3 regions of the Clostridium sp. CM042 genome follow, and region 2 is predicted to be linked to each of the others. Evidence: riboswitches for the same ligand, from Rfam matches in the RefSeq annotation. Region 2 holds a riboswitch; each other region holds the start of a gene.
What was found. Region 2 has a riboswitch for S-adenosylmethionine ahead of ACWJJ7_RS09520 (O-acetylhomoserine aminocarboxypropyltransferase/cysteine synthase family protein). Riboswitches for the same ligand answer to the same signal wherever they lie in the genome.

Region 1 (4,290 bases), 160 kb from region 2:
TATTATTCTAAATTGCTTGCCAAATTGAGGATGAGTAACCCATTCCCCCGTTAATTTCAGGTTCTGCCCTTCACTTATATATGGCACAATGCCTACCACAGTTATCTGCTTTTTATTATCATTCAAATGAGCAATTATATATCCATTTTCTTCATTATGAAATACTACATCTTCGATTATCCCTTGTATTTCCGGCATAAAATCTCTCCTATTTATAAATTCATATAATAACATTAATAATATTATTAACAATAATATTATTATTAATGTTATTATATCATATGTATTTTACATCTCTTATGTTCAGTATACCCCTATCTTAGGTTTTATCAAAATACTGCTTAATAATCACATGCACTAAAAAGGGATAACAATTAATAATTGTTATCCCTTTTTTTATATTATACGTACTTTTTTATTTCATCAACCTTGTTTAGTTTTTCCCATGAAAGATCTAAATCAATTCTTCCAAAATGTCCATAGGCAGCTACTTGTTTATAAACAGGTCTTCTTAGTTCTAATTCTCTTATAATTACAGCTGGCCTTAAATCAAATACTTTTTCAACTATTTGAACTATTTTATCATCGGCGATTTTTCCTGTTCCGAAAGTTTCAACCTCTATAGACACCGGTTTAGCTACACCTATAGCATAAGCTAACTGAATTTCCAATTTATCTGAAACTCCTGCAGCAACTAAATTTTTAGCAACCCATCTTGCAGCATATGCAGCAGATCTATCAACTTTTGTCGCATCTTTTCCTGAGAATGCTCCACCGCCATGTCTTCCATATCCACCATAAGTATCTACTATTATTTTTCTTCCTGTTAAACCAGAGTCTCCTTGCGGTCCTCCAATTACAAATCTACCTGTAGGATTTATATAATATTTAGTATTTTCATCTAATAATCCACTTGGAACTACAGGTTTTATTACATACTCTTTTAAATCATTTTCAATTTGATCATGAATTACTTCTTCTGCATGTTGAGTTGAAATAACAATAGTATCTATTCTTACTGGCTTATTATCTTCATACTCTACAGTAACTTGAGTCTTTCCATCTGGTCTTAAGTAATCTAATGTGCCATTTTTTCTTACTTCGCTTAATTTCCTTGCTAATCTGTGAGCCATAGCAATCGGTAGTGGCATGTACTCCGGTGTCTCATTGGTTGCAAACCCAAACATCATGCCTTGATCACCAGCACCTATTGAGTCAACCTTATCAACCTCACCTGATTTAGATTCTAAGGCCTCATCAACTCCCATAGCTATATCTGGCGATTGTTCATTAATAGATGTAAGTACTGCACATGTACTAGCATCAAAACCATATTTTGCTCTAGTATATCCTATGCCTTCAATGGTATTCCTAACAACTTTAGGAACATCTACATAACAATTAGTTGTTATCTCTCCCATAACTAAAACCATTCCTGTAGTAACTGCTGTTTCACAAGCAACTCTAGCATAAGGATCTTGTTCTAAAATAGCATCGAGTACTGCATCTGAAATTTGATCACAAATTTTGTCTGGATGTCCTTCTGTAACAGATTCTGATGTAAATAGTCTTTTCATTATAATTCTCCTTTCTACTGCTCTGGAATTTCCTTGTAAAAAAATAAAACCTCTTCCAAATATAAGAAGAGGTGATTTAACCATCTCCCTTATCTTGCAGATTATAACTGCAGGAATTGGCACCATGGTGCATTGCACCGGTTGCCGGGTTTCATAGGGCCTTTTTCCCTCCACCTCTCTTGATAAGAGTTATCAATTATTAAGTTTTAATCATAATACCACATGCATTCTATAGTGTCAACAAAATCTAAACTCTCCTAAAAATAAAAAAGACATCTATAGATGTCTTTTGGTGGAGGAGGACGGATTCGAACCATCGAAACATTACGTAACAGATTTACAGTCTGCCCCCTTTGGCCACTCGGGAACTCCTCCATATATGGAGCTGGCAATAGGAATTGAACCTACAACCTGCTGATTACAAGTCAGCTGCTCTACCGTTGAGCCATGCCAGCATGCATTTTATTCTATTTTAAAGAGATTATTATGGTGGGAACAACAGGGTTCGAACCTGTGACCCTCTGCTTGTAAGGCAGATGCTCTCCCAGCTGAGCTATGCTCCCATAATTTATTGTAAACCATAATTTATTGTAAATCATTATAAATGGTGGAGGAGGACGGATTCGAACCATCGAAACATTACGTAACAGATTTACAGTCTGCCCCCTTTGGCCACTCGGGAACTCCTCCACTTATGGAGCTGGCAATAGGAATTGAACCTACAACCTGCTGATTACAAGTCAGCTGCTCTACCGTTGAGCCATGCCAGCATATTATATTTTTTATCATTTTGCCGTTTTACCGTGTCGACAAGAATTATTATACAACTTTAATTAATTAATTTCAAGTCTATTTTCTTTTAATAAACGACTTCTCCTCTACATAACTATATTATTCGCATATTTGCTCAATATTAAGCATTGATACAACTTACTATTCCCCACAAATAATTCATTATATTTTTTATTTGGTTTTCCTTTATATAATTAATATACATATGTATTATTTTCTATTAATCATTTTTTTATTCTTTTATTATAATAATACGCGGGATTTATTCATATAAATTATTCATAGGAAACTAATTATTTTTCCCAGCGCAATACAAGGAGGTATATTTCTTGAGTAAAGCTAAAATCCATTATAAAGATCCTTTAGCATACTATACACTTTCTAATTTTCTAAAAGACTATATTGACAAAAATACTTTAGTTGTTTGCATAGGTACCGATAGATGTATAGGTGATTGTCTAGGTCCTTTAGTTGGTACACTTTTAAAAAATAGTTCCTTTCCATTACCTGTATATGGCACTATAGATAATCCAATTCATGCCTTAAACATAGATAGTAAATTATCTAAAATAAATGCTTTGCACCCAAATTGTACTATAATAGGTGTAGATGCTTGTTTAGGAGACATTTCAAACATTGGAGAACTCCAAGCTAGAAATTATCCAATTCATCCTGGCAAAGGTGTAGGGAAAACCCTTCCTAAGGTAGGCAATGTTTCATTAATAGGTATAGTAGATTCAAGTGATGACAGTGAATTGTTTACTAATAGAAACATAAGATTGAGTTTGGTAATGGAAATTGCTAATGTTTTAAGCAGATCTCTTTTGCATTCATATTATTTGTACTCCCTTAACAATGAAGAAAATAATTTAAGTCCTGTTTAAATAATTATCCACGATTTTAATTCAGAAATTTCATATAATATAAAAATAAGCAATACAATTAAACTAATAATTGTATTGCTTATTTTTATAGCTTGTTTATACTTTTTATTCTGTTAAGTATAATTCTCTTCCATTGAACGAATTATCTAACTTATCCATATAATCCAATACTTTACCTGTTCCGAGTGCTACGCATGAAACCGGATCCTCCGCTAGATATACCGGTACTTTAGTAACCTCTTGTACGAGCTTACCTAAGCCTTTTAACAATGCACCTCCACCAGTCATAACTATACCTTTATCAGCTATATCTGCTGAAAGTTCAGGTGGAGTTTTTTCTAATACGGAATGTGCACATCCTGCTATTAAAGATACCGTCTCTTTTAAAGCTTCTCTCATTTCGTCTGATGATACTTCTAAATTCTTAGGAAGACCTGTAATTAAATCTCTTCCTCTTATCTCCATGCTTGTCTCTTCTTCTTGTTTATAAGCACAACCTATGTTTATTTTTAAATCCTCTGCAGTCCTCTCACCAATCATTAATTTATGTTTTTTTCTGATATATTTTATAATCTCTTCATCAAACTTATCACCAGCTACCTTAACTGATTCACGTACAACCATGCCTCCTAAAGAAATAACTGCAATATCAGTTGTACCTCCACCAATGTCAATAACCATATTACCACTTGCTCTAGTAATATCAAGTCCTGCTCCGATTGCCGCTGCTAGTGGTTCTTCTATAAGTTGGACTTTCTTAGCTCCAGCATTTCTACCTGCATCTTCTACCGCTCTTCTTTCTACTTCCGTTGCTTCGCAAGGTACACATATTACAACTTTTGGAGAAGATAGCCTTCTTTTTCCACAAGCCTTCTTTATAAAATGATTTAACATTTTTTCAGTTATATCATAATCCGAAATAACACCGTCCCTCATAGGACGTATTGCCACAATATTGCCTGGTGTTCTTCCTATCATTTGCCTTGCTTCTTTTCCTACTGCCAATACCCTATTATTATTTCTATCTATGGCAACAA
Region 2 (4,290 bases):
TTTATAAACGCCATTGCTCCGCAAAGTAAAATAAATATTGCTACTACAATTATTCCAGTTTTCGATTTGAACATTTTTTTAAGTTCCCAATATATCATTTTGTACCTCCTTGTATTCCTTTAAGTAAATATTTTCCTTCGGTAAATAACAATCATAAAGTGTTATCTTGCTATAAGTACATTATATAAGGCTAATCTTATCTCTTGATAACATTAACCTTAAATAAACCTTACATTTTTTTATTATGTCATTGATTGTAAAAACAAATAAAAGCAACGACTATTACTGGGCAAGTTTCAAAAAATACTTTACCTGTCGTAGTAATTGTGTTATTCTTAAATTACTACGACAGACAAAGTACTACAGATGCAGTAAAATCAAAGGAGGATATAATTTGATAAGCAGCGATGTAATTCGAGGATATAATGATACAATTATTCTTTTTATGCTTCAAGATGGCGAATCCTACGGATATGAAATATCAAAAAATATTAAGAAATTATCAGAGGAGAAGTACGTTATGAAAGAGACCACACTCTATTCGGCATTCAACCGTCTTGAGAAGAACGGCTATATCGAATCTTTCTATAAAGATGAAACCTTTGGTAAAAGACGCACATATTATAGAATTACCCCCGTAGGTCTAACCTACTATAAAGAGAAATGTGAAGAATGGCTCTTAACGAAAGAAGTTATTAATAAATTTATTAGGGAGAGGGATTAGAATGGAAACTATAAAAAGTTATTTAGATAATATGTTTAAAGTCCTACCAAAAACAAACCAGACGGTTAAATTAAAAAATGATTTATTATGGAACATGGAAGAAAAATATAACGAACATAAAAATAATGGAAAATCGGAAAATGAGGCTATTGGTATTGTAATTTCAGAATTTGGCAATATTGATGAATTAATTGATGAACTTGGAATTGAGTACACGAAAGATGATGTTATACTTAAAACCATTACACAAGAAGAAGCAGATAATTTTATGGCTGCAAAAAAGAAATCTGGCTTATTGTTGGGTATTGGTGTTTCTTTATGTATTGTAGCAACGGCTATATTAATATTAATTACCACTCTCGTAGATAATGGCATTATCGGTAAAGGTATTTCAAAAGATTTCAGCGATATGTTTGGTATTATTGCACTGTTTATTCTACTTGTACCCGCTGTAGCCTTATTCATTTACTCTGGTATGAAGCTCGAAAAATACAAATATCTACAAAGTGGTTTTGATTTACCTCTTAATGTAAAAGCAATTATAGAGCAAAAATATAATGCTTTTTCATCAACATATATGGTATCTGTAATAACAGGTGTATGCATATTTATCATATCACCAGTTACACTTTTCGTATCATCCGCTTTTGGCGACAATGCATCTAGCTATGGAGTAGTTGTTTTACTTATGATGGTTACTATTGCCGTTTTCATCTTCATATATTTTGGAAATATTAAGCAGAGTTTTAGTATACTTTTACACATTGGTGAGTTTTCAAAAGAAAAAACCGAAGCTAATAAAGTTATTGGTGCAGTTGCTGCTATCGTATGGCCATTAGCAGTCTGTGTCTTCCTTGTCAGTGGATTACTTTTTAATTTATGGCACATTAATTGGATTATATTCCCGATTACAGGCATTTTATTTGGTATGTTCAGTGCAGCTTATAGTATTATAAAAGGTCATAATTAAAATATCTTTATCTTTTTAAAAAAAGTATTGACAATTGTTTTTATGAGTAATATACTAAATACTAATAACCGAATACAACTTATCCAGAGTGGCAGAGGAACTGGTCCGATGAAGCCCGACAACCAGCATTCTTATTCGAATGTAGTGGTGTCAATTCCTGCAGATTGTAAAATCTGAAAGATAAGGATGTTAGCAAATTTTATTATACAATTTTATTGTTTATTAAAGTTAACTATTGCTACTTTCCTTATAGGAAAGTAGCTTTTTTTTCTTTTCCAAAAATCTAAATAAATAATGTACTAAATACTAACAACTGAATACAACTTATCCAGAGCGGCAGAGGGACTGGCCCGATGATGCCCGACAACCAGCATTCTTAAAAAGAGTGCAATGGTGTCAATTCCATCAGATTATAAAATCTGAAAGATAAGGACGATAGCGAATTTTATGATACAATTTTATTGTTTATTAAAGTTAATCATGCTGCTTTCCTTATAGGAGAGCAGCTTTTATTTAGAAAAATAATTATAAAAGGAGAAATTAATATGAGCGAGCGAAAATTAAGTTTTGAAACATTACAGGTACATGCAGGGCAGGTTCCAGACCCTACTACAGGATCAAGAGCAGTTCCAATTTATCAAACATCATCTTATGTTTTTAAAAATGCAGATCATGCAGCAAATTTATTTCAATTAAAAGAAGAAGGAAATATATATTCAAGAATAATGAACCCAACTACAGACGTTTTTGAAAAAAGAGTAGCCGCTCTTGAAGGCGGAGTAGCAGGACTTGCTACAGCTTCAGGAATAGCTGCAACATTCTATGCAATACTTAATGTAGCAAATTCAGGTGATGAAATAGTAGCTGCAAGCACTCTATATGGTGGTACTTATGAACTATTTAATGTTACTCTTAGAAAACTCGGAATTAACGTAACATTTGTTGATCCAGATGATCCTGAAAATTTTAGAAAAGCTATCTCGAATAAAACAAAAGCACTTTATGCCGAAACAATGGGAAACCCAAAAATAAATGTTCTAGATATAGAAGCAGTAGCGAATATTGCTCATGAAAATAAAATACCCCTTATTATTGATAATACCTTTGCAACTCCCTTCCTTTGTCGTCCAATTGAGTATGGTGCAGATGTAATTATTCATTCAGCAACAAAGTTCATTGGAGGACATGGAACTACTATTGGTGGAATTATAGTTGATGCTGGTAAATTTGATTGGGCAGCAAGCGGTAAATTCCCTGATTTTACAACTCCAGATAAAAGTTATAATGGAATAGTATATGCTAATTTAGGTGCTCCAGCATTTGCTTTAAAGGCTAGAGTTCAACTTTTAAGAAACACTGGTGCGACGCTTAGCCCTCAAAGTGCATTTTTATTTCTTCAAGGTTTGGAATCATTATCGTTAAGAGTTGAGAGACATGTAACAAACGCTAGGAAAGTTGTTGAATTTTTGAGTAAGAATCCAAATGTTTCATGGGTGAATTATCCTGAACTTGAAGGAAACAAATATAAAGAATTAGCTGAAAAATACCTACCAAAGGGAGCAGGATCAATATTCACTTTCGGAATAAAAGGCGGTCTTAAAGCTGGAAAGAAATTTATTAATAGTGTAGAATTATTCTCACTACTTGCAAATGTTGCAGATGCAAAATCTCTAGTAATTCACCCCTCAAGTACAACTCATGCAGAGCTTAACGCAGAGGAGCAAAAATCTGCTGGAGTTACTCCAGATTTGATAAGACTTTCAATTGGCGTTGAGGGTATCGATGATATTATATACGATTTGACGCAAGCTCTAGAAAAATCAGTTCAATAAAAAGTTAATGGTTCTTTGGCAGTTGGTTTCAAACTAAGGACTTGTTCCTAACTATATTCCTCCATCACCTTCGGTGACGGAGGAATAACTTTAAAGTTTAGAAAGGAAAATTAATATGAAAAAGGTGAAAATAGCAATTTTAGGTTTTGGAAATGTTGGGACAGGTGTATGGAAGATACTTCACGAAAATAGAAAAGAAATAATGAAACGTTCAAATTATGAAATAGAGGTCGCTAAAATACTCGTAAAAGATATAAATAAAAAAAGAGATATTATTATATCTAAGGAAATATTAACAGATAATGTTGATGATATTATAAATGATGAAAGCATAAAAATTGTGGTTGAACTTATTGGTGGAAGAAAAGAATCTAAGGAGTACATGATACGCGCAATGAAAGCTAAAAAACACATTGTAACTGCTAACAAATTAGTTATTGCAAACTGTAGTGAAGAGTTATTTAAAACGGCAGAGAAAGAAAACGTATTATTTTATTATGAAGCAAGTGTAGCTGGTGGGATTCCAATAATACGTGAAATTAATGAGAGCCTTACAGCCAATAGGATTGAGCAAATAATTGGAATTATAAATGGAACAACTAATTACATATTAAGCAAAATGACAATGGATGGAATTAGCTTTGATGAGGCACTAAAAGAGGCTCAAGAAAAGGGTTATGCTGAAGCAGATCCAACCTCTGATGTTGATGGCTTTGATGCTGTATATAAGCTTGCAATAATGTCTTCTCTAGCATTTGGAACTA
Region 3 (4,290 bases), 830 kb from region 2:
GACCCTCTGTATTTAAAATCAACATTAGCGGGACCATTATCAAATGCTGCGTCTGTATATTCACTAGCGGGAATGTATCCTTTTTCAAATGCAGGGGTATATGCAAGTAATGGCTTTATAGCGGAACCTGGCTGTCTTACACCTAAGAAGGCTCTGTTAAAGGTGTTACCATCTTGGCTTCTACCGCCAACTATAGCTACTACTTCACCAGTACTATTATCTATAGTAACGCTTGCACCTTGCTTTTTATATAAACCTGTTTTGTCATCTGTGCTTGTATATTGCTCTAAATGACTATCTACTACACTTTGTAATTTTTCTTGTTTTGTAGTATCAATAGATGTATCTATCCTATATCTTCCACTAAGAAGTTGTTTTTCTTTATTCTCATATTCATCATTATATTTAGTGAAATAAGCTTTTCTATCCTTATCATTACTAAAAGAATATTTAGAAACAAAACCATCTTGCTCCATTAACTTTAAGGTTGCATTGTGAACAGCATATTGAATATCGTAACTCATAGGTTCAGGTGCTGTATGAGGTTTAATATTTAATTTGATAACTTCTGCTTTTGCTGTATCAAAATCATTTTGTGAAATTTGTTCTAAGCTTAGCATTTTATCTAAAACTAAGTCTCTCCTCTTTATAGCATTGTCCAGATGCGTCACGGGGTTATAAATAGATGGATTATTAGGTATTGAAATAAGCATAGCTATTTGAGATATACTTAAATCCTTATTATTCTTTTGAAAGTAAAATTGTGAAGCACTTTCAATACTATAACATCCATTGCCGAAGTTTATGTTATTTATATAAAATTCCAATATTTGCTCTTTTGAATATCTTTCTTCTAATTTCTGAGCTATAACAGACTCTTCTAATTTTCTCGATAAGGTTACGTCAAATGTAAGGAATACATTTCTTGCAAGTTGTTGCGTTATTGTTGAACCACCTTGTATGATATTGCCCTTGGATTTTATATATACCCAGGCAGCTCTCCTTATACCTTTATAATCTATACCACCATGTTCATAAAACCTTTGGTCTTCTATTGAAGTAATAGCTTTGCCTACATAGGGATTTAAGTCTGCTTCTTTTGTGTAATAATATGTATTGGTCTTAAATTCTTTTAATAGTTTACCATTAGTATCATAAAATTGTGTTGGTTTTCGGGTATTAAAAGCGGTTTCGTTTATGGTTTGTGCTATATTGTTAGCATCTTTTATAGTTGCCTCTATTTTAGCCCCATATTTAATATAACCATATCCTAAAGTTATCGTAGCTGATACGAAAATTATTGCAGAAAATATCAATAAACCTTTAACGATTTTTTTCCAAAGTTTCTTTTTAACCGGTTCTATTTTTACGGTTTCTACATTTTTATTCTTATCCATTAATATCTCCTCCTTTTTTTTATTATACAAAAAAATGTCCAGGGTTAGTCCTGGATGACCATGCTTCATATATACGCAAGGGGGGGGTCTTACTTGGTCGCCATAAGTATTATCCTATTTTTAGGTCTATATTCAATTGTTATTATGTGATAATTAAAGTGAATATTACTAAAATTGTAATGCTAGGTCACATAAAAGAGATCTTATGGGTCTCTTTTATACTATTAAAAAAGTGCTTATTTTATGTGTGTATAGTATAATTATTTTACAATTTTATCAATAACACCATGGTATATGATTTACTTTCTATAGGTGTTAATTATTTCTTATTGGCATTTCAAACGTTAGCCATACAATGTATCCATCCTCCTAGAACAATATAATTATTACAATATATTATAACATAAATAATGTAACATGAATATTTATGTTATATATAAAGTATTAACAAAATATATATTTTGATGAAACATCATTATTAAAAAATATAAATAAAAACTTCTTTACATAACATTCATATAGTGATATTATAAATCTAATTTAATAAATCAGTTAATTCTCATCAAGAGAGATAGAGGGACCGGCCCGATGACATCTCGGCAACCATCAGACGTTATTGTCTGAATAGGTGCTAAATCCTGCGCTAATTTCATTGTAACTTAGCGGAAGATGAGAGAGGTGTCTTTGTAATTTTATACCTCTTTCATCATTATATAATGATGAAAGAGGTTTTTGTTTTTATTGTAAATTGAAAGTAAAATTTAATAGTGTCTTATCAAGAGAGGTGGAGGGACTGGCCCTATGAAACCCGACAACCAGTATCATTATTATGATACATGGTGTTAATTCCTGCAGCATTGCTGCAAGATAAGAATAAGTTTGGCAATAGAGCCCAAGTTTATTCTTGGTCTCTATTTTTTTTTAGAGCAATGTTTAAATAAAGTATCAAAAGGTAAAGATGAATTATAAGAAATGAAAAGGAGAAGGGATATCATGATTAAAGTTAGAGGTGTAAGTAAAAGTTTTTCAGGGGTGAAAGTGTTAAATGATATTTCTTTTACAGTAGAGGAAGGTGATATTTATGGGGTTATTGGTCATAGTGGAGCTGGTAAATCCACTTTGCTTAGATGCTTTAATGGGCTTGAAACCTATGATACAGGTACTATTAATATAATGGAAAAAGGGGTAAAACAGCTAAGTCAAAAGGAACTTCGAGAGTTTAGGAAAAATGTTGGCATAATATTTCAAAGTTTTAATCTTATTAATAGTAAAAATGTTTTTGAAAATATAGCATTTCCACTAGAAATATGGGGAAACGATAAAAATTTTATTAAAAAAAGAGTAGATAGTTTAATAGAGTTAGTAGGACTAAAGGATAAAGTAAACACCAATGTAAAACAACTTAGCGGAGGTCAGAAGCAAAGAGTTGGAATCGCAAGAGCGCTTTCACTTAATCCGAAAATATTACTTTGTGATGAAGCCACCTCTGCACTAGACCCTAAAACTACAAAATCCATATTAGGGCTTTTAAGAGATATCAATAACAAATTTAATATAACAATTATTGTAGTTACTCATCAGATGGAAGTGGTAAAAGAAATTTGTAATAAATTTATTCTTTTAGAAGGAGGGGAAATTAAAAGCCAAGGCATTACCGATGAACTATTTATTAGGCCAACAAAGGAAATGCAAACACTTATGGGAGAGGAAGAATTACTGCCTAGTACGGGATATAACATTAAAATATTTTTTACAAAGGAAATTACTCAGAGTTGTCTTATAACATCAATTGCCAGGGAGTTAAATATTGATTTTTCAATAGTATGGGGAAGGCTTGAAAAATTTAGGGATAACGTAATGGGAAGTCTTATAATAAATGCGAGTGAGGATAATAAGGAAAAGATATTAAACTATTTAGATGAAAAATCAATAGCGTGGGAAATAAATGATTGTTTAATGCAGAATGATGGATATATCAATTAATAACTGTTATCTACTTAAGAGGAATACAAAGGGGGAGTATAAATGCTATTTAAAGAAATTTTATTACCTGCACTAATAGACACAATATATATGGTAACAGTATCCACGGTTTTTACAGTTATTATAGGATTTATTTCAGCAGTGGGATTAATTATAACTGGTCCTAAAGGTTTAAGGTCAAACACTTTAATTTACAAAGGATTAAATTTAGTAATAAATATACTTAGGTCTTTTCCCTTTATTATATTAATGATATCTATATTTCCTTTAACTAAGTTTATAGTTGGAACAACCATAGGTACGAATGCAGCTATAGTTCCTCTAACGCTTGGTGCAGCACCTTTTGCTGCAAGAATAATAGAATCTGCACTTTTAGAAGTAGATTATGGAATTATTGAAGCCGCTAAATCTTTTGGTGCAAAAACCTATCAAATTATATTTAAGGTTATGCTAAAAGAGGCAATGCCCTCTATAGTTCTTGGAGTTACGTTAACAATAATAAACATTATAGGTTACTCAGCTATGGCTGGAACAATTGGTGGAGGGGGACTTGGAGATGTAGCCGTAAAATATGGTTACTATAGATTTAAGTCAGATATCATGATATACACTGTAATTATATTAATCGCAGTTGTGCAAATCATTCAAGCCTTAGGAAATATATTGTACAGAAAAATGATTAAATAAATTTTGAATTATAAAAATATTAAAAGAAAAATAAGAGGGGGAAATTAAAAATGAAAAAAATACTAAGCATATTATTAACAGTAGTTGTGATTTTTACACTGAGTGGATGTGGAGCAAAAAAAGAGGTGGCTGTAACTGAGAAAAAAATCATTAAGGTAGGTGCATCACCGGTGCCTCATAAAGAAATATTAGAGGCTATAAAGCCAATTCTCGCAAAAGAGGG

Region 1: another riboswitch for S-adenosylmethionine. It lies ahead of metK (methionine adenosyltransferase); the one in region 2 lies ahead of ACWJJ7_RS09520 (O-acetylhomoserine aminocarboxypropyltransferase/cysteine synthase family protein).
Region 3: another riboswitch for S-adenosylmethionine. It lies ahead of ACWJJ7_RS13665 (methionine ABC transporter ATP-binding protein); the one in region 2 lies ahead of ACWJJ7_RS09520 (O-acetylhomoserine aminocarboxypropyltransferase/cysteine synthase family protein).

The regions. Positions count from the first base shown of each region.
Region 1 covers NZ_CM143646.1:2,175,062-2,179,351, forward strand. Annotated here, with positions in the region: gene recD2 (SF1B family DNA helicase RecD2) at 1-198, opposite strand, end outside; gene metK (methionine adenosyltransferase) at 402-1,577, opposite strand; SAM riboswitch class I at 1,664-1,766, opposite strand; tRNA gene ACWJJ7_RS10245 (tRNA-Tyr) at 1,868-1,952, opposite strand; tRNA gene ACWJJ7_RS10250 (tRNA-Thr) at 1,958-2,032, opposite strand; tRNA gene ACWJJ7_RS10255 (tRNA-Val) at 2,065-2,140, opposite strand; tRNA gene ACWJJ7_RS10260 (tRNA-Tyr) at 2,183-2,267, opposite strand; tRNA gene ACWJJ7_RS10265 (tRNA-Thr) at 2,273-2,347, opposite strand; gene yyaC (spore protease YyaC) at 2,699-3,253, shown strand; gene mreB (rod shape-determining protein MreB) at 3,359-4,290, opposite strand, start outside.
Region 2 covers NZ_CM143646.1:2,013,103-2,017,392, forward strand. Annotated here, with positions in the region: gene ACWJJ7_RS09505 (hypothetical protein) at 1-98, opposite strand, end outside; gene ACWJJ7_RS09510 (PadR family transcriptional regulator) at 395-724, shown strand; gene ACWJJ7_RS09515 (permease prefix domain 1-containing protein) at 726-1,694, shown strand; SAM riboswitch class I at 1,771-1,881, shown strand; SAM riboswitch class I at 2,016-2,127, shown strand; gene ACWJJ7_RS09520 (O-acetylhomoserine aminocarboxypropyltransferase/cysteine synthase family protein) at 2,240-3,526, shown strand; gene ACWJJ7_RS09525 (homoserine dehydrogenase) at 3,642-4,290, shown strand, end outside.
Region 3 covers NZ_CM143646.1:2,845,009-2,849,298, forward strand. Annotated here, with positions in the region: gene ACWJJ7_RS13660 (transglycosylase domain-containing protein) at 1-1,397, opposite strand, end outside; SAM riboswitch class I at 1,954-2,073, shown strand; SAM riboswitch class I at 2,167-2,271, shown strand; gene ACWJJ7_RS13665 (methionine ABC transporter ATP-binding protein) at 2,391-3,380, shown strand; gene ACWJJ7_RS13670 (methionine ABC transporter permease) at 3,423-4,067, shown strand; gene ACWJJ7_RS13675 (MetQ/NlpA family ABC transporter substrate-binding protein) at 4,118-4,290, shown strand, end outside.